Regions from separate parts of the Oceanobacter sp. 4_MG-2023 genome, predicted to be linked through region 2. Evidence: predicted binding sites of a transcription regulator. Region 2 holds the regulator's gene; each other region holds the start of a gene.

Region 1 (6,708 bases), on a different contig from region 2:
TTGGCCAACCGGATCTGGCCAATTTACGGATTGGCGTCCGTTCGGACTGGCCGATTCTGCAGGGAATTATGGACCGTGCCGTGGACTCCTTGTCCCGTGATGAGCAAGCAACTATTTCCCAGCGCTGGATGGGCAATGAAAACTATATTGCCAGACCCGGCAGCGGTATGGCGCTGACCGCCAGCGAAAAAGCCTACCTGGAAAAACAGCCCAACATTACTTATTGCGCCAACCCCGACTGGATGCCGCTGGAAAAAATCGGCACGGGCGGTAAGCACGAAGGCATGGTGGCGGATTATCTGGGCCTGATGGCCGACCGTATCGGGATTGGCCTGACCCTGGTTCAGACCGACAGTACCGCGCAGTCGCTGGAGTACGCCAAAAGCCGCCGTTGCGACATCATGTCGGCGGCATTTGAAACTCCGGACGCCGTACGTCAGCTGAACTTCACCAAACCATATTTGCGTTTGCCACTGGTGATTGCCATTCAGGAACGATCGTTGTTTGTGGATGGCCTGAAATCACTCGACCAGCAAACCATCGGAGTGCCTCAAGGATATGGGTTGCTGACCAAGCTGCAGCAGGATTATCCGAGCCTGGAGGTGATTGAGCTGCCCGATATCAGCACCGGTCTGCGCCAGGTTGAAGAAGGCCGGATATTCGGCATGATTGGAGCGATCGCCCCGATCGGTCATGCCATCCGCAAGGACCGTTTTATTGATCTCAAGATTGGTGGCCGTCTGGATGAAGACTGGAAGCTGGCAATTGCTGTGCGTAACGATACGCCCGAGCTGCTTTCGATGTTTAATAAAGCCACCGACTACATCACTGAAGAAGAGCGTTCCAAAGTGTTTCAGCGCTGGGTCGCCGTGACATTTGAGCAACAGGTGAATTACCACTTGGTGTGGAAGCTGGCAGCGCTAGTGTCAGTGATTATGCTGGCCATTGTGCTTTGGAACTGGAAGCTGGCGCGTCTGAACCAGCGTTTGAAAACCGAGATGGAATTGCGGCATCAGGCGGAACAGCAACTGCAAGACACCAACTCCGAGCTGAATCGTAAAAACAGCGAGCTGTCGATACTGTCCACAACCGATAACCTGACTGGTCTGGCGAATCGTCTGTCGATTGAGCGTCAGCTGGACAAGGTGCTGGAAGATCAGCAGCGGGAAGGATCGTCTTTCTCTGTCATCATATTGGATATCGACCACTTCAAGCAGATCAACGACCAGTATGGCCATTTGCTGGGGGATGAAGTACTGAAGCGCATGGCCCGTCTGCTGGAAGATAATACGCGCACCAGCGACCAGATTGGCCGTTGGGGTGGGGAAGAATTCATGATTATTCTGCCAGATACCAGCGCAGCGCTTGCCTATCGGTTGGCAGAAAAAATACGCACAGCCATTGCCGCGGAACAGTTCGAAGATGCTGATCACGTCACTACCAGTATTGGCCTGGTTGAAAGCCTCCAGCCCGGGCAGAGTGCCCGCCAACTGCTGCTGAAAGCCGACAAGGCTCTTTACCAGGCCAAAAGCCGAGGGCGTAATTGCGTCGTGGTCGCTGTAATTGCAGGTGACGACGAGACCTGTTACGTCTCTGAAGCAACGGACTGAGCCAGAGCACTGGTGAATGTCCGGAGCTATGAAACAACCATCATAAAACACTTGTTCATGGTCTGTGGGTCAAGATTATCAACGGTTGATGCTCCCTGGAACCGCCCCCTCTAACCAGTCGTTCTGCAACGCGGTACACTGGAGGTATCTGGAGGAGACTATGAATCTGAACAGCCTGACGGAAGACCTTGCCAATCAACTACTGCTGCGCCACTGGCGTCTGGCGACGGCGGAATCCTGCACTGGTGGCGGTATCGCTGCTGCCTGTACCGACCTGCCTGGCTCATCAGCCTGGTTCGATTGCGGGTTTGTGACCTATTCAAACGAGGCCAAGATGCAACTGCTGGATGTATCGAAAGAGACGCTGGTGGTGGATGGTGCGGTCAGTGAAGCGACGGTCAGAGAAATGGTGGCTGGTGCGGTGAGTAACAGCCGTGCTGATGTGGCGGTGTCGGTCAGTGGTATCGCCGGGCCGGGTGGAGCCGTACCCGGCAAACCAGTCGGTACCGTCTGGTTTGCCTGGGGGAATCATCGCCGTATTGGTGCCGAATGTTGCCATTTTGATGGTGACCGTGCTGCGGTACGCCAGCAAGCCATTGCCCATGCCATCCTGGGGTTGACCCGCTGGCTGGAGCAGGCATAAAAAACTGTGAATCCATCCAGTAAAAAACACTTTGCCGGGTTGGCGCTGATAGGAATTTGTGTTTAACTACTGGTCAAATTTACAGTAAAAACTTTCCGGGCCAGCCAGTGAATTTGACGCCCTGGTGATTAGAGGATATTCAATGGACGCGAACAAACAAAAAGCCCTTGACGCTGCTCTGGGTCAGATTGAACGTCAGTTTGGCAAGGGTGCCATCATGAAGATGGGCGAGCAGCCCCGTGAAGCCATTCCCGCGGTTTCTACCGGTTCCCTAGGGCTGGATATCGCGCTCGGCATCGGCGGTTTGCCAATGGGGCGTATTGTTGAAATTTACGGGCCGGAAAGTTCAGGTAAAACCACCCTGTGTTTATCAACCATGGCGCAGGCGCAGAAACAGGGCAAGACGGTTGCCATTATCGATGCGGAACATGCGCTGGATCCTCTGTATGCCGAAAAACTCGGTATCGACCTCGACAGTCTGCTGGTTTCCCAACCGGATACCGGTGAGCAGGCGCTGGAAATCTGCGACAGCCTGGTACGTTCTGGCGCGGTCGATGTCATTGTGATTGACTCTGTGGCAGCGCTGACTCCAAAAGCCGAAATCGAAGGGGAAATGGGCGACAGCCACGTTGGCCTGCAAGCCCGGTTGATGTCTCAAGCGCTGCGTAAAATTACCGGTAACGTCAAAAACGCCAACTGTCTGGTGATTTTTATCAACCAGATTCGGATGAAAATCGGCGTTATGTTTGGCAGCCCGGAAACCACTACCGGTGGTAATGCCTTGAAGTTTTATTCCTCCGTTCGTCTGGATATCCGCCGTACGGGTTCGGTCAAGCAGGGTGATGAAGCCATTGGTAACGAGACCCGTGTCAAAGTGGTCAAGAACAAGGTCGCTCCTCCCTTCAGACAAGCAGAATTCCAGATCATGTATGGCGCGGGTATCTACCATATGGGCGAGATTATTGATCTGGGTGTGAAGTGTGAACTGGTACAGAAAGCCGGTGCCTGGTACAGCTACCAGAACAACAAGATCGGTCAGGGCAAGGCCAATGCCGCCGCATATCTGGAAGAACATCCGGAAATTGCCGCTGAAATCGAAGCCGGTATCCGTGCCCAGCTGATTGTTGTCCCCAACCTGGAGCAGCCTGCCGACAAAGACAATGTCGAAGCCAAAGAAGACTGAGCCATGCACTATCGCCAGTCTGGTGGAACTGCGCCCGCAGCTACGCCAGGCTGGTATCGACCTGCTGTCCCGCCGCGAACACAGCCGTGATGAATTACACAGTAAGCTGACACGCCGTTTTTATGGACAAATCGACGACGCTATCCGTCTTTCTTTCGAGCCATTATTGACCGATATTCTGGATGATTTTGCTCAACGGGGCTGGCAAAGTGATGAGCGTTTTGCTCGATCTTTTTTGCGTACCCGTTTTCAGCGGGGGCAGGGGCCATTACGTATCCAGCAAGAGTTGCGGCAGCGACGGGTTGCTGACGATATTGTCCGCATGACATTGGCAGACAGCGATGCTGACTGGTTTGAATTGGCCAGAGCCGGAGCCGCCAAAAAATTGGGGGTGCGTGGCGAACTGGCCAAAATCCGCCTTGCTGATCAGAAAGAAAAAGCCCGTCTTTACCGTTTTCTAGGCTATCGCGGGTTTAACCCAGACCAGATTCAGTACGCACTGGATGCCTGTTGTGAAGCTCACGATGAGCAGGACGAGCGCTGGGACTGGTAGTACTCAGGAAAACGCACAGCCTGCCTTGATGCCCACCTTTTTCAGGATAATGGCCAACGGACAAAAGCCGGTAAACGCGGCTTGAAACAGATTGGCGCCAACAAAGGCAGTAAACCAGAGCCAGTACACATGGTGAAACTGGGACAGGGCCACACTCACTAAAATAAAGCATCCGGCAAGCGCAAGTACCATACGGTCGACATTCATGGCTATAACCTCGAGTCAAGTAAATTTCAGGGGGAGTATGTGAATGTATCTGCGATATCAGAACATTCAAATATAACTGTATGGTTATTTTGTTTTGAGGTCAGGTCAAGCGATTTCTTGTGAATTTCTGCTTTGCAAGAGGGCAGGACTCGGACAAAGCGGAGCAAACCGCTATACTGCCGCTTTGATGCAACCAACCTTCGGAATTACGCCCTCGTATGAAAAGCGCAGATATTCGCCAGGCATTCCTCGATTTCTTTGCCTCCAAAGGGCACGAGGTGGTGCCATCCAGTCCTTTGATTCCTGCCAATGATCCAACGCTGCTGTTTACCAACGCTGGCATGGTGCAGTTCAAGGATGTCTTTCTCGGACAAGACCAGCGCAGCTACAGCCGAGCGGTCTCGTCACAGCGTTGTGTTCGCGCTGGTGGCAAGCACAACGACCTAGAGAATGTCGGTTACACCGCCCGTCATCACACTTTCTTTGAAATGCTGGGTAACTTCAGCTTTGGTGATTATTTCAAAGAAGACGCCATCCGCTTTGCCTGGGAGCTACTGACCTCAAAAGACTGGCTGGGCCTGCCGGTCGAGAAGCTGATGGTCACGGTATATGCCGATGATGACGAAGCCTTTGACATCTGGAATAAAAAAATGGGTGTCCCGGCAGATAAAATTGTCCGCATCGGTGACAACAAAGGCAGTCGTTTTGCGTCAGACAACTTCTGGCAAATGGGTGACACCGGGCCTTGTGGCCCTTGCTCTGAAGTTTTTTATGACCACGGCGAGCATATTTGGGGTGGGCCTCCAGGATCACCGGAAGAAGACGGCGATCGCTTTATCGAAATCTGGAATATCGTTTTTATGCAGTTTGACCGTCAGCCCGACGGTGAAATGCTGCCATTGCCAAAACCATCGGTAGACACCGGCATGGGGCTGGAGCGTATTGCAGCCATCAAGCAAGGTGTCCACAGCAATTACGAAATCGACTTGTTCCAGGCGTTGCTGGCGGCTGCGGCGAAAGCCACCGGCTGTCAGGATACCGAGAACAAGTCGCTGAGGGTGATTGCCGACCATATTCGTTCTACCAGCTTTCTGGTGATCGATGGGGTTCTGCCGTCCAACGAAGGCCGTGGTTACGTTTTGCGTCGTATTATTCGCCGTGCCGTTCGTCATGGTCATATGCTGGGCGCTCCGATTGGCTTTTTCCACACTCTGGTCCCGGCATTGGTTGAACAGATGGGTGAGGCCTATCCTGATTTGGCTGAACTGTCGTCTCATGTGCAAAAGGTACTGCGTCTGGAAGAAGAGCAGTTCGCCAAGACCCTCGACAAGGGCATTGCGATTCTGAATGCTGCGATTGAAACACTGGAAGGCGACACCATTCCCGGTGAAACCGCTTTCCGCCTGTATGACACTTACGGTTTCCCGCTGGATTTGACCGCCGACGTAGCACGTGAGCGTAATCTCAAGGTAGATGAAGCCGGTTTTGATGTCGAAATGGACAAGCAGCGTCAAAAAGCCCGTGCTGCCGGTAACTTTGGTGCCCAGCATGGCACCGGACTGACGATTGACGGCGATACCCGGTTCTGCGGTTATGACGCACTGGAGAATACCGGTACGGTGAAAGCACTGTTCAAAAATGGCGAAGCCGTGGCTGAGCTACAAGCCGGTGACGAAGCCACGCTGGTGCTGGACGAAACCGCTTTTTACGCCGAAAGCGGTGGTCAGGCAGGGGATACCGGCTTTCTGACTGCAGCCGGGGTTGTGTTCCAGGTTAAGGACACCACCAAAGAAGGCAAGAACCACTTGCATCAAGGGGTGCTGGTCGAAGGCCAGGTTAAGGCCGGAGATACACTGACCGCCACGGTTGATGCTGAAAAGCGTTTGGCGACCTCCTTGCATCACTCGGCTACTCACCTGTTACACGCTGCCTTGCGCACAGTGTTGGGTGCCCATGTGGCACAGAAAGGCTCGCTGGTAACGTATGACAAGTTACGCTTCGACTTTTCTCATCTGGAAGCGATCAAGCCGGACGAACTGCAGCAGATTGAAACCCTGGTGAATCGCCAGATTCGTGCCAATACGCCAGTGACAACCCGACTGATGGATATCGATGCTGCCCGTGAAACCGGTGCCATGGCATTGTTTGGTGAGAAGTACGACGATGAAGTCCGGGTGCTGTCGATGGGAACCGACGACTTTTCGGTCGAACTGTGTGGTGGTATTCACGCCGCCCGTACCGGTGATATCGGCCTACTGAAAATCAGCTCCGAAAGTGGTATTGCTGCAGGGATTCGCCGTATCGAAGCGGTGGCAGGGCAAGCCGCACTGGATTTTGTTGGACAGCAGGAACAGGTGCTCAAGGGCATCGCGACGTCTCTGAAAGGCACCACGGAAACCGTAGGTGACAAAGTAGAGCAACTGCTGAACCGCACCAAAACACTGGAAAAAGAGCTGGAAGCCTTGAAGTCCAAACTGGCCAGCAGCGCCGGTTCCGATCTGGCTGACAATGC
Region 2 (6,708 bases):
AAGGGCAAGGGCAAGGAACAAACGCCGCTGCCCACTCACCACTCAGGCAAAAACAGTAAAACCGGAGTCTGACTCCGGCCTAGCGATGAACAATGACAGTTTTTTTCGTCAGCCCGGAATAAACATCAATCGTATGATTCTGCGGTGCTGTCGGCATCCAGACAGCCTGGGTGGCCACCTCTGCCGTCGCCGGATTATGCAGCACCAGACTGACGGTATCCGAATTATTGATCGCCGCCAGCGGATACACCTCTTCCGGCAATATCGAAATCACCAGCGTGGTATCTCCCTGATACGACAAATGATTGCCCGATTTACCCGCACTTGCCCGCAGCGCTTTCATGGAACCAACCATACGAATATTACTGGCCGCCTTACGCACGCCCTGGGCATTCTTGACCAGCACATCAAAACGGTCTGCAGACTGTATTTGCGAAACCGGGATGGAACCGTGGCTGACGGTCAAGGTATATAAAACACGATTATCCGCCAGTCGTTCCGATAACGTCGGGATATCCGGAGCCGCAAGCTCACCAAAATAAAAAGGCATGCCCGCTTGTTTAGCCACCTTGAGCACCTTGCCGACCACCAGACTGGCATCCAGCGCCTGTCGATCCGTTTTTTCAATTTCGTGCATCGTCAGTGTGTTTTCAGTCACCAGGGTACCGGCGGTCAAGGTCTGGTTAGCCACCAGCACCGTGTGGTAATTCATCTTGTCGATCTGGCGATATCCCAGCACCGCGGTCAGCAACGCTGAAATAGAAAATACCGTCAAACCAACAATGGCACTGCCGTTTAATCTGCGTTTCATGATCCATTCCTCCGTAACCACTGAACGAATAAAGGTTCTGACCCATTGGTCAGAACCTGATCAGGCGATCAAGGAGCAGTCAAGGTCCCTGCAACAGCAGCAGAACTGGCACCCAGACTGGCAGCCGTTGCACCACCTTCCAGTGCGGTGGCGGTGACGAAGGTAAACTCGGTATTGTCCCCGGCAATCACATCTGGCGCGTCGCCATAAACCGACCCTTCGACGGCGGCGGTACTTTCGCCATTCACCAGACCATTAAATGCGTAGGTCTGATCCAGGCTGCCAATGGCTTCCGCAACGTCTTCCATTTCTGCTGTCAGTGCATCGCGCATGGTCACCAGACCCACTGTCAAACCGACCACCATGGTAGTCACCAGCAGCACCAGCTCCGAGGTCATAACGAAACCACCCTGTCTGGTTTTATGCGCCGTAATTGAAGTTGTCATAATGTAATCCTCATTGCATTTTAGGTATTTTATAGGCTGTAAAAACGTTCAAGCATTTCATTGTTAACCCCTTGTTTACTCTGCTCTAGCCAGTCGTTAACCGGGGTTACATGGGTATTGCAGCCGTTGTGCCAATTTTTGAAATACCCTTTCCAGCGGCGTATCCGGCGATACAAAAACACCATATTTGCCAGCCCTAGAAACATAAAAACCCTTTATTAATGCGGGTTACAGCGATGCCGGAATATTTTATAAAATATCCTGGCCTGCACCAGAAACCCTGAATATCAGCTCAATAACAAAACGTAATGCCTCTCAATACCTGACTTTGCCATGGCATGACGTTTTTTGATTCGCAAAATGAAAAGTAATTTGAGAATCAGAAACAGCCCAGTACCGGAACCTCGCAGGCAACCAACCCGGAAAAGATCAACTACTGTGGGTTTACACAGTGTTTTTTACTGTATATATTCACATCTACTGTACAGATAAACAGATATGGAAACCCTATGATCAAGCTCACCGCCAGACAGCAGCAGGTACTCAACCTGATCAAATCCGCACTGGAAGAAACCGGTTTTCCACCCACTCGTGCAGAAATCGCCAAGGAACTGGGATTCAAATCCCCCAACGCCGCAGAAGAACATCTCAAGGCACTGGCACGCAAAGGCGCAATCGCCATCATGCCCGGTGCCTCCCGGGGTATCCGGATTATCGGCACGGAACCGGAAGGCCTGCCAGTCGTTGGCCGCGTGGCTGCCGGTGAGCCGATCCTTGCCCAGGAACATATCGAGGAATACTGCAGCTTGCCCGCCAATTTCTTCAAGCCAAGTGCCGATTATCTGCTGGAAGTACAAGGCGACAGCATGAAAAACGTCGGGATTTTTAATGGCGACCTGATTGCGGTACACAAGTGTGAAAGCGCCCGTAACGGTCAGATTGTGGTGGCCCGGGTCGAAAACGAAGTCACCGTCAAACGCCTGGAAAAAAATCGTAACAAGGTGCTGTTACACGCCGAAAACGACGCCTACCGACCGATCGAAGTCGATTTGCGTCAGCAGGAATTCAATATCGAAGGTTTGTATGTCGGAGTCATCCGCCGTAATCACTAATCAATCCGCCCAGACAAGACAGCCAGTATCGGTCAGTAGTCATTCACGAGGTTTTGTATGCGCCAACTCAGCTTGCCAGTCGATCGTCAGCCCGTATTGCCGTTTACGAGTATCAACCCGATAACAAGCAAGCCACACGCCTGTGGCAGCCTGACCGAAGTGATTGTCTCTGATGACAGCGCGATCCAGCCGATGCAGCTATTACCCATGCTGGCGCATTGTAATGCCAGTGACCGCTGGCTGATGTGGCTCAGCCCTAACCGAACGCTGAACAAACGATCACTGGCTGATATGAATCTCGACAAGGCACCGGTTATTCATATCGATCTCCAGGCAGATACCCAACAACTGTTGTGCCAACGCATTCTCAACAGTGGTAATAGTCACCTGATTATTGAATGGCAAGGGAATATCAGCCAGCGTGAACGTCGCCGCTTGCATAGTCTGGCACGGCAGAGTGGCAGCCATGTCGTACTGGTACAGGTCCGCCCAAACCTCTGACATACATATAACAGTCGCGCATAAAAAACGGGTAGCCAGGCTACCCGTTTTTTCATTACCCAGCGAAGCATTTAATGCAGCGGATAGCTGTGTTCTTCAACATCAAAGTCATCATCCACATCCATGCCCGACAGCTCGCTGACCTTACGGACACCGGCTTCCAACATCACACGTGCAACATCCATATGGTGCTCACTCAAGCTGGCTTTGGCATCCTCTGAAAAGTGGATTCGCATTAATGCATCACCGTCTTGCTCATCGGCCCGACGTAATGCAACATCCCCATTGGAAAGCTCAATAATCTCGAAAAAGCGTGCCATATATCGTCTCATAAAAAGTGACTGATCAGTCTAACACAGGTGCGACAAACACACGCAGGGCAGAATTTCAGGATTCGCGCTGATTGGCTCGTTGCTCATCGATAAGCTGATGAAAGCAGGCCAGCCAACCGGACACATCCTCTCCATCCCCCGACACCGGATCGTCGGCCGTCGAGGTAATCAGGCGCGTCGCCAACATTGGCTCCACGCCTGATAGCGCTGGCCAACCCAGCTGTTCCACCGCTTGCAAAAAACGGTAAAACCAGCTGAACACGTCTTCGGACAACGCCTGCCACTGGCGCATATCACCCGTCACCAGAGACGTTTGCTGCAACAATTGTGGCAGCGATTCCACTCGGCTGTTCACACCGGCTGCCTGTGCCAGCTCATTCAGATAACACCGATAAGCGGCCAGCAGCTGCAACAGCGCTGCATCATTTAACCCCTGAGTCAAAGCCTGACCCAGGTTCGCCTCCGCGGCTGCAGGTAATTGCTCCAGCAGCAGCCGGCATTGATACAGGCGCTGATTGGTCTGTCCAACCCAGTTCATGGCGGCCACAGATCAGAAGTCCAGTGTCAGGCCCAAATGCCAGCCATCACCCAACTTGTAGCGTTCATCCATATGTTCGACACGAATACCATTATAACGATAACCAGCATAGACACGGGCGGAAGGAATCACCGCATACTGGGCACGAAAATCACTGTTGATCAGGTTTTCGGCATCACCAAAAGAGACAACCGCAGGCGCATAATAGGCGTAAGCGGCGAAACTGACATCCGGATGAGTTGGAATGGCAGCACGGAAAAAGCCACCAACACCCAGAGCTGCACCATCGTAGTGGTCACTTTCAAAAGCAAAGGCCTTGGCACCCACTCCGATATACAGATTACCGTGCGGCTTGCGCAAATCGACAACATGTACACCGGCACCCAGCATATTGCCATCGTCCATATCGTGCAGGGCCGACAGGTTCATATGCAAGCCTGAGCTTGCCTGCGTACCATCATAAGCAATACGGACAGCATCATTGGCGAGACTGAGATCCAGAGCGCCACCCGCCTGGGCACTCATTGCCAGGCATGACAGTGCAGAAGCAGCCATAACCCGACGAACAGCCAGAGTCATTCCTTTCATAATTCCCCCAAAAACAGTAAACCCCGGCCAGCAGAACTGCGGCCGGGGCATCAAATAACAAGTGCGGGCATATTAGCAGTGCCCGGCAATCGGTAACATGCACAGATTACAAAAACTGACGCTAATTTGAAGCAGTTCGCCACCCGCCAACACGGGTGGCGCACGCGCTTTACTTCATCAGATCCAGCAGCAGTTTGTTCAGTTTACCTACGTATTCCGCCGGATTTTTCAACTGGCTGCCTTCGGCCAACTGCGCCTGGGCATGGATCAGACCAGCCAGTTCAGCAAAACGGTCTTCATCCTGTTCATGATCCAGACGCTCGATCAGCGGATGCGTCGGGTTGATTTCCAGCGTAATCTCCGGCTCTGGCATCGACTGACCAGCGGCTTCCAGCATGCGCCGCATATGGCCACCCATATCAAACTGGCCGACCACCAGACAGGCGGGAGAATCGGTCAACCGTGAGGTGACTCGTACATCCTTGACATCCGGCAGTACTTTTTCCAACCGCTCAGTCAGGCTTTTATGGCTTTCCTGCAGGGTTTCCTGTTGTTTCTTTTCATCTTCATCAGCGAGTTCATCAAGGTCCAGTTCACCTTTGGTGATGTCCTGGAATGACTTGCCATCAAAGGCATTCAGATGACCAACCATCCACTCATCCACACGATCGGTCAGCAACAGGACCTCGATACCTTTTTTGCGGAAATATTCGATGTGTGGGCTACCCATGGCAGCCGCGTGGGATTCGGCGGTGATGTAGTAGATTTTTGTCTGGCCTTCATGCATACGCGCGACATAATCCGCCAGGCTAACGGTCTGGGCTTCGCCTTCGCTGGTCGAAGTGGCAAAGCGGAACAAGGCGGCAATTTTTTCCTTGTTGCCATTGTCTTCCGCTGGGCCTTCTTTTAATACGTCACCAAATTCGTTCCAGAAGGTCTGGTATTTTTCGCTGTCGTTTTTCGCCAGTTTGGTCAAGGTATCGAGGATACGTTTGACCAGTGCCGAACGCATGCTGTCGACCTGCTTGTCTTGTTGCAGGATCTCACGAGAGACGTTCAGCGACAGGTCGTTGGAGTCCAGCACCCCTTTTACAAAACGCAGGTACAGCGGCAGGAACTGCTCGGCATCGTCCATAATAAAGACGCGTTGCACATACAGCTTCAGGCCCCGGGCACTGTCGCGGTTCCACATGTCGAACGGTGCCTTGGAGGGAATATACAGCAGGCTGGTGTAATCCAGTTTGCCTTCCACCCGGTTGTGCATCCAGGTCAGTGGCTCATTCCAGTCATGGGAAATGTGTTTGTAGAACTCCTGATACTCTTCATCCGTCAATTCTGAACGGGAGCGGGTCCACATGGCTTTGGCCTGGTTAACCGCTTCAGGTGCCTTGCTGGCTTCGCTGTCTTCAGCCTCGTCATCGGCACTGATTTCTGGTGGCAAGAAAACCGGTACCGCAATATGGTCAGAATACTTTTTGATCAGTGAGCGCAGACGGTAGTTATCAGCAAACTCAGCTTCATCGGCTTTCAGATGCAGGATGATTTTTGTACCGCGTTCAGGCTTGTCGATTGGCTCCAGCGAGAAATCGCCTTCACCGGCGGATTCCCACCGAACCCCCTGGTCCGCTGCTTCTCCGGCACGACGGGTTTCCACCACGACATTGTCGGCCACAATAAAGGCAGAGTAGAAACCGACACCAAACTGGCCGATCAGCTGGGAATCCTGTTTTTGATCACCAGTCAGGTTGCCAAGAAACTCGGCAGTACCTGATTTGGCAATGGTACCCAGATGATTGATAACATCATCCCGGTTCATACCAATGCCGTTATCGGTAATGGTCAGGGTGCGCGCATCGGCATCAAAATCGATATGCACCGCCAGTTCACTCTGGCCTTCAAACAGAGCGTCGTTTTGTAACGCTTCAAAACGCAATTTGTCGCAAGCATCCGACGCATTGGAAATCAATTCACGCAGGAAAATTTCCTTGTTGGAATACAAGGAGTGAATCATCAAATGCAACAGTTGTTTTACTTCGGTTTTAAAACCAAGCGTTTCTTTGCTAGCTACGGTCATGCCTGTCTCCTGTCTCAGTACACCCACGGTGTACTCCGTTACCTGTATCAAAAAACCGGCGACCACTCACAATACGAGTGGTCGCTACATGTCATGGCTACAAGGTGGGGACAGCCCATCGCTTTTCAAGCCCAAAGAGACATCTATCAACGCCAGTGTCAGAAAATACCATGCCAACAGGCGATATAAAGGCAGTTCAGTGCTTACAAATCGTACAGATCCGGGGTGACAGGTGTTGTGATTTCCGTATTTTCAAGGTTTCTACCCCCTCACCAAAACGCTCTCTTCGAGGCGGAAACCAGCACT
Region 3 (6,708 bases), on a different contig from region 2:
TGAAGCTGGGTGCTTTCTTGGTTTTCGCTGTCATTATGACTGGCTTCATCTATCCGATGGAAGGCAGCTGGACTTGGGGCGGTGCGTCCGTCTTCGGTATGTTCAGCCTGGGCGATGACTTCGGTTTCTCTGACTTTGCCGGTTCCGGTATTGTTCACATGGCAGGTGCTGCTGCAGCTCTGGCTGGTGTGATACTGCTGGGTGCACGTAAAGGCAAGTACGGTGCAAACGGTGAAATCCGTGCAATCCCTGGCGCTAACCTGCCACTGGCTACACTGGGTTGTTTCATCCTGTGGATGGGCTGGTTCGGTTTCAACGGTGGTTCTGTTCTGAAACTGGGCGATATCGCCAATGCCAATGCGGTTGCTGTTGTGTTCACTAACACAAATGCTGCGGCTGCTGGTGGTCTGATTGGTGCCTTGTTGCTGGCTTATGTGTTGTTCCGCAAAGCGGATCTGACCATGTGTCTGAACGGTGCACTGGCTGGCCTGGTAGCAATTACTGCTGAGCCTTCTACGCCGACGCCTTTCGCTGCAACCATCATCGGCTTTATCGGTGGTCTGATTGTTGTTGTCTCCATCCTGACTCTCGACAAAATGAAGATTGATGATCCGGTTGGCGCGATCTCTGTTCACGGTGTTGTTGGTCTGTTTGGTCTGATCGTTGTTCCGTTCACTAATGACGGCGCTTCTATCGGTGGCCAGCTGATGGGTGCAATCACTATCTTCGTCTGGGTCTTTATCACATCACTGATCGCTTGGGGCGCTATCAAAGCCGTCATGGGTCTGCGTGTGAGCGAAGAAGCTGAATACGAAGGTGTTGATATTTCAGAATGTGGTATGGAAGCGTACCCTGAATTTACTGGCAAGTAAGTTCGTCTGAGACAGTAATCTGCGGTAACGGATTCCCGCTAAAAACCCGGCAATGATTTGCCGGGTTTTTTTATGTCTGTTATTTGGGTTACTGATCAATGTAGCGACAGAGTGTTACTGGTCGGGCTGGCAAAATAACAAGAGTTTAGAGGTCGAGCAGGTTGTCGTAGTAGCGGTCAAAGTCCTGTTCCAGATGCTTGCGTTCGCTATGGGCTTCAATTGCCCGCCGGGCAATGACTTTGGAAGACACCTTGCTGGTCTTGTTAACAACGACCTTGCCCTGACTATCAAACGTCACAACCTGTTCATGAGATTCAAGTTTGGTTATTGCTGACATCGTCACTCTCCTTGGATTGATTTGGCTATGACGATGTTTGATGCTCGAAGTTGCATTCCAATGACAGTGACAAGACAGATTGATGTTTCCATGACCTAGTTGCTGCTGCGGGCAGGTGAGAGGCTAGCGGGTGATGTTTTTGGGATCAAACGGCTCGTTGCCCTGCTCCAATCGTAGCGATTTGATGCTGCGCTTGATGTTGGTGAGGTGGCGGGCAAATTCAGGGCCGCGACGCTGGGTAACAGCAACCGCCAGCATGTCGATCACCATCAGGTGAGCAATGCGGGATGTCATTGGCGTAAACTGATCGGTATCTTCTTCAATATTGATATGAATCGGATAGTCGGCCTGTTTGCTGACCGCAGTATTGGCGGGTGCCAGGCTCACTACCTTGGCGCCATGATGCTGGGCCAGGGCAATCGAGTTAAGCAAATCCTTGGTGCGACCACTTTGGGAAATGGCCACTGCGACATCTTCAGGCCCGAGGGTGACCGCAGACATGGCTTGCATATGCGGGTCACTGTAGGCTGCGGTGGCCACCTGAAGACGGAAAAACTTGTGCTGGGCATCGATCGCTACCGCACCGGAGGCACCATAGCCGTAGAATTCGACTCGGGTTGCCATGCTGATGGCATTGGCGGCGACGCCAACCTGCTCAGGCTTCAGTTGTGATTTGACCTGATGCAGCCGCTGAATGGTGGTATCGGCAATTTTGCTGCAAATATTGTCGATGCTGTCGTCTGTGGCGATAGCAAATTGACCAATATTGTTGGTGATGGCCATTTCCTGAGCCACTCGCACCTTGAATTCCTGAAAACTGTTGCAGCCGATGCCCCGGCAAAAGCGCACAATCGTTGGCTCGCTGACCTGGGCTTCTTGAGCCAGATCGACGATGCGCATATGCATCACTTGCTGTGGCGACCGCAGTACGTATTCAGCCACCTTGACTTCAGATTTACGTAAGTTGGGGATGGCTGCGGATATTTCGGCCAGAATCGGGCTATTTCTCACTCTAATGAGTCCGAATAATTAAAATTTGGTCACGGATTATAGAGTGCCTCACTGTCATCGTCCTGTTAAATCTCCCGCTGTACGGATAAACAGGGTGATTGTCGATCAGAATCTGCCGTGACGGTTGCAATCTGGTAAACTCGCGACATGGATACTTCACTGATAATTGATCAATTAAATGACGGCCAGCGCAACGCGGTGGCTGCCCAATCTCCTCACCAGCTGGTATTGGCCGGTGCCGGCTCGGGTAAAACACGGGTATTGGTGCACCGGATTGCCTGGTTGCTCAAGGTGGAAAACGTCTCACCCTTTGCTGTGCTGGCGGTAACCTTTACCAACAAGGCGGCCAGGGAAATGCGTGGCCGGCTGGAGCAACTGCTGGATGTACCTGCCAGTGGCATGTGGGTCGGTACCTTTCACGGCCTGGCGCATCGATTGCTGAAGCATCACTGGCGTGAAGCCCGCTTGCCCCAGTACTTCCAGATTCTGGATAGCGATGACCAGTTGCGCCTGATCAAGCGACTGATGAAAGCCAACAACATCGACGACAGTCGTTACCCGCCAAGACAATTGCAGTGGTTTATCAACGAACAGAAAGACGAAGGGCGCCGTGCGGCGCATGTTATCCCGTCGGCCGATAACTTTACTCGCACCCTGCAGCAGTTTTATCAAATCTATGAAGACAACTGTCAGCAAAATGGCATGGTCGATTTTGGTGAAATCCTGCTGCGTGCCCACGAGCTCTGGTTGCATAACCCCGATTTGCTGCAACATTACCAGCAACGCTTCAGCCATATTCTGGTGGACGAATTCCAGGATACCAACAATATCCAATATGCCTGGATTCGTTTGCTGGCCGGTAACACCGTATCAGTTATGGCAGTGGGGGATGACGATCAGTCGATTTACGGCTGGCGTGGCGCGAATGTAGGCAATATCCGCAACTTCCAACAGGACTTTGCGGGTGCAGAAATGATCAAGCTGGAGCAAAACTACCGCTCCACGGCGACGATTCTGGATGCTGCCAATGCCGTCATCAAGAACAACAGTGGCCGCCTGGGCAAGGAGTTACATACCACCGGTGCCAAGGGTGATCCGATTCGTCTGTACCGTGCGTTTAATGAGCAGGACGAAGCACGTTATATCGCCGATCTGGTGGATGTCTGGGCCAAGCAGGGGCGTGCCCGGGTCGATATGGCCATTCTCTATCGCTCCAATGCGCAATCCAGAACGCTGGAAGAAGCCATGCTGCGGGCAGGGATTCCGTATCGCATCTATGGTGGCCAGCGTTTTTACGAGCGTCTGGAAATCAAGAACGCCATGGCCTATCTGCGCTTGCTGCTCAACCGCCAGGATGATGCAGCCATTGAGCGGGTGATTAATATTCCAGCCCGGGCCATTGGCGAAAAAACCCTCGATACCTTGCGCTCAGTGGCGCGGGATCAGGGTTGTTCACTGTGGGATGCCTGTGCTTCGGTGGTAGCGGCCGGCGGCCTGTCAAAACGGGCTGGTACGGCTGTCGCTGGTTTTATGACGCTGGTTGATGAAATGAGTGTCGGCATTGACGACCTTGAATTGCATGAGCTGGTGGAGCAGGTACTTGCCCAAACCAACCTGATTGAGCATCACCGCAAGGAAAAAGGTGAGAAAGGCCAGGCCCGAGTCGAAAACCTGGAAGAGCTGGTGAATGCCGCCAAGGTGTTTGAAGGTGGTGATGATGAGGATATCAGCCTGTTGGCGCAGTTCCTCGATAGCGCCGCGCTGGATGCCGGAGAGGGGCAGGCGGATGAACATGAAGATGCGGTGCAGATGATGACGCTGCACTCTGCCAAAGGACTGGAGTTTCCCCAGGTGGTATTAACCGGTCTGGAAGATGGCTTGTTTCCTCACAAGATGTCGATGGATGATGCCGATGGACTGGAAGAAGAACGGCGTCTGGCTTACGTCGGTATCACCCGGGCGATGGATCAGTTGGTGATCACATACGCCGAGAGCCGACGTTTGCATGGGCAAGAAAATTTTAGTACTCCTTCGCGATTTATTCGTGAAATCCCGACAGAACTGATGGATGAAGTGCGTTTGAAAAATACAGTATCACGACCTCTGAGTGCCCGACGATCAAGAACGGGGAATCACAGACTGCAAGCAGATATATCGGCGGACTGGCCTTTTGGCCTGAGCAGTCGGGTCTACCATGAGATGTTTGGGGAAGGCACGGTAATGCAGTTCGAAGGCCAGGGGCCGGGGTTGCGGGTACAGGTGAACTTTGAAGATGTCGGCAGCAAATGGCTGGTGCTCAGTTTTGCCAAGTTACAGGCGCTGTAGACATTGATACAACTGGCGGCTGACCGGTCTGGTGTGACGAGGCCGGTCAGGCTGCTGCATACGTTGCTCTGGAATCGAGGAGCGACGAATCCTGGTCAGCGAGGGACCCGGCGAATACGCCCGGTGTCATCAATGGCCACATAAACAAAGACGGCATCCACGACCTTTCTGCGCTCGTTTTCATTCGGGTTCTGGGTCCATACTTCGATGCCAATCCGGATCGACGATGAGCCGATCTCCAGCACGCGGGTATAAAAACACACCGCCGCTCCGATACGTATCGGAGACATAAAGACAACGGATTCCAGCGCCACATTGGCAATACGCCCCTGGGCCAGACGATTGGCAACGGTTTCGGCCGCGTGGTCCATTTGTGCGACGACCCAACCACCACTGATATCCCCATGAGTATTGGTGTCACCTCTTGACGGGATCAGCCGTAACGTCAGTTCTCCATCCGGTTTCGGCTCACAATCGTCTTTTGGTCTGGCTTTCATAGGGATTCCTGATTTTGAAATTATTTTTAGGAAGTTTACTTCTTTTTTAGCGCGGGCAATACAGACGCACTCGAGATCAATGATGTCAAAAAATATTTAAGACAATACGACAAAAGTAATGCCTCGACCGGGGTATGACTGTTCTGTTGTCTGGTAAAAAAAAGGCCCCTGTAACCAAAATGCAACATATTTGTAATAAACAAGGGGGCGTCACGTAGATGTAACACAGCTCCGGGACAATTCCTCCTTTCGACAACGATTTGCCTGCTGGACATCATCAGGTCACATTGAAGGATATCGCATGAAACATTCTCTCGCTGCCGGTGTGGTTTTATTGGCATCAGTTTTCAGCCAAAGTGCTTTTGCTGAGCGTAATTACATCAGCATAGTCGGTTCATCGACGGTTTATCCATTTTCTACAGTTGTTGCTGAACGTTTTGGCAAATCGAGCAAGTTTCGTACTCCTAAAGTTGAATCCACGGGTTCTGGTGGTGGTTTGAAGTTGTTTTGTAGCGGTGTTGGCGACACAACCCCTGACATTACGAACTCATCGCGCCGTATCAAGGCATCCGAGGTTGCGCTGTGCGCAAAAAATGGCGTTAAAGAGATCGTTGAAGTGACCATCGGCTTTGACGGTATTGTGTTTGCCAATGCCGCCGAACACGCCCAGGCTTCCTTTTCTACCAAGGAAATCTTCCTGGCACTGGCCAAAATGGTACCGGCTGCGAATGGCTCGGAAAAACTGATCGCCAACCCTTATAAAACCTGGCAGCAAATAAATCCTGCTCTGGATAACACGCCAATCAAGGTACTGGGGCCGCCACCGACATCCGGTACCCGTGATGCGTTTGTGGAGCTGGCGATGGAAGGGGGTTGTTCTGCCTTCCCGTTTATCAAGGCGCTGAAAAAATCCGATCCAGACAAATACAAGGCCATTTGCCACGGTCTGCGTGAAGATGGTGGCTACGTTGAAGCCGGTGAAAACGATAACCTGATTGTTCAGAAACTGGCGGCCAGCCCGGATTCCTACGGTATTTTTGGCTACAGCTTCCTGGAACAGAATGAAGACAAGGTTCAGGGCTCCCTGATTGATGGGATTGAACCAACCTTCGACAATATTTCCAGTAGTGAGTATCCGGTCAGTCGGTCACTGCACTTTTATGTTAAAAAAGCCCACGTAGGGGTGATTCCGGGGATTGAAGAATTTCTGGCTGAGTTCACCTCCTCGCGTGCCATTGGTGAAGATGGCTATCTCGCCGACAAAGGCATGATTCCGATGGATGAATCCCGTCGCCGGGCCATGGCTGCGGATGTCAAGGCACTGACCCTGCTGGGTCAGTAAGCCTGAATGCAGGGTGCTGCCCTGCTGCGTGTCACATGGATGTATTCTCCGGCCGGTAAACTCACCGGCTGTTTCTTGTTCTGTTCAGGCTAGTCATTATGACCTTCAGCATTTTGCTACTTGTCATCGCGGTATTATTTGTTATCGCATACGTGAGTGGTGCCCGCCGCGCGCGTTCTCTGGTCACTCCTGGTGTGACCCTGAATTCACTGCCTGGCCATTATGGTTCGCTGGTCGCCCTCTGGACCTGCTTGCCCCCGCTGTTGTTAATGCTGTGTTGGGGGGTGCTCGAAACCCCGGTGATCGATCGCTTGTTGGCGGCGC

What was found. Region 2 encodes LexA, which represses DNA repair genes until DNA is damaged. Its sites were predicted from a motif close to TACTGTNTANNTANACAGTA; they were not measured.
Region 1: a site for LexA is predicted at 2,321-2,340, ahead of recA (recombinase RecA). Genes of this name have one in related genera too.
Region 3: a site for LexA is predicted at 2,296-2,315, ahead of uvrD (DNA helicase II). Genes of this name have one in related genera too.

The regions. Positions count from the first base shown of each region.
Region 1 is NZ_JAUYVV010000040.1:1,633-8,340, forward strand. It holds gene Q8W24_RS16500 (transporter substrate-binding domain-containing protein) at 1-1,610, shown strand, start outside; gene Q8W24_RS16505 (CinA family protein) at 1,771-2,253, shown strand; gene recA (recombinase RecA) at 2,396-3,436, shown strand; gene Q8W24_RS16515 (regulatory protein RecX) at 3,414-3,989, shown strand; gene Q8W24_RS16520 (DUF2892 domain-containing protein) at 3,993-4,196, opposite strand; gene alaS (alanine--tRNA ligase) at 4,415-6,708, shown strand, end outside.
Region 2 is NZ_JAUYVV010000019.1:63,378-70,085, reverse strand. It holds gene Q8W24_RS13060 (SAF domain-containing protein) at 80-811, opposite strand; gene Q8W24_RS13055 (hypothetical protein) at 880-1,257, opposite strand; gene lexA (transcriptional repressor LexA) at 1,767-2,369, shown strand; gene Q8W24_RS13045 (cell division inhibitor SulA) at 2,427-2,870, shown strand; gene Q8W24_RS13040 (hypothetical protein) at 2,942-3,190, opposite strand; gene Q8W24_RS13035 (DUF6586 family protein) at 3,258-3,740, opposite strand; gene Q8W24_RS13030 (YfaZ family outer membrane protein) at 3,753-4,328, opposite strand; gene htpG (molecular chaperone HtpG) at 4,498-6,402, opposite strand; gene Q8W24_RS13020 (thiamine phosphate synthase) at 6,599-6,708, opposite strand, start outside.
Region 3 is NZ_JAUYVV010000008.1:94,607-101,314, forward strand. It holds gene Q8W24_RS08035 (ammonium transporter) at 1-872, shown strand, start outside; gene Q8W24_RS08040 (PA3496 family putative envelope integrity protein) at 1,018-1,209, opposite strand; gene Q8W24_RS08045 (MurR/RpiR family transcriptional regulator) at 1,333-2,220, opposite strand; gene uvrD (DNA helicase II) at 2,368-4,545, shown strand; gene Q8W24_RS08055 (acyl-CoA thioesterase) at 4,641-5,042, opposite strand; gene Q8W24_RS08060 (substrate-binding domain-containing protein) at 5,344-6,384, shown strand; gene pstC (phosphate ABC transporter permease subunit PstC) at 6,483-6,708, shown strand, end outside.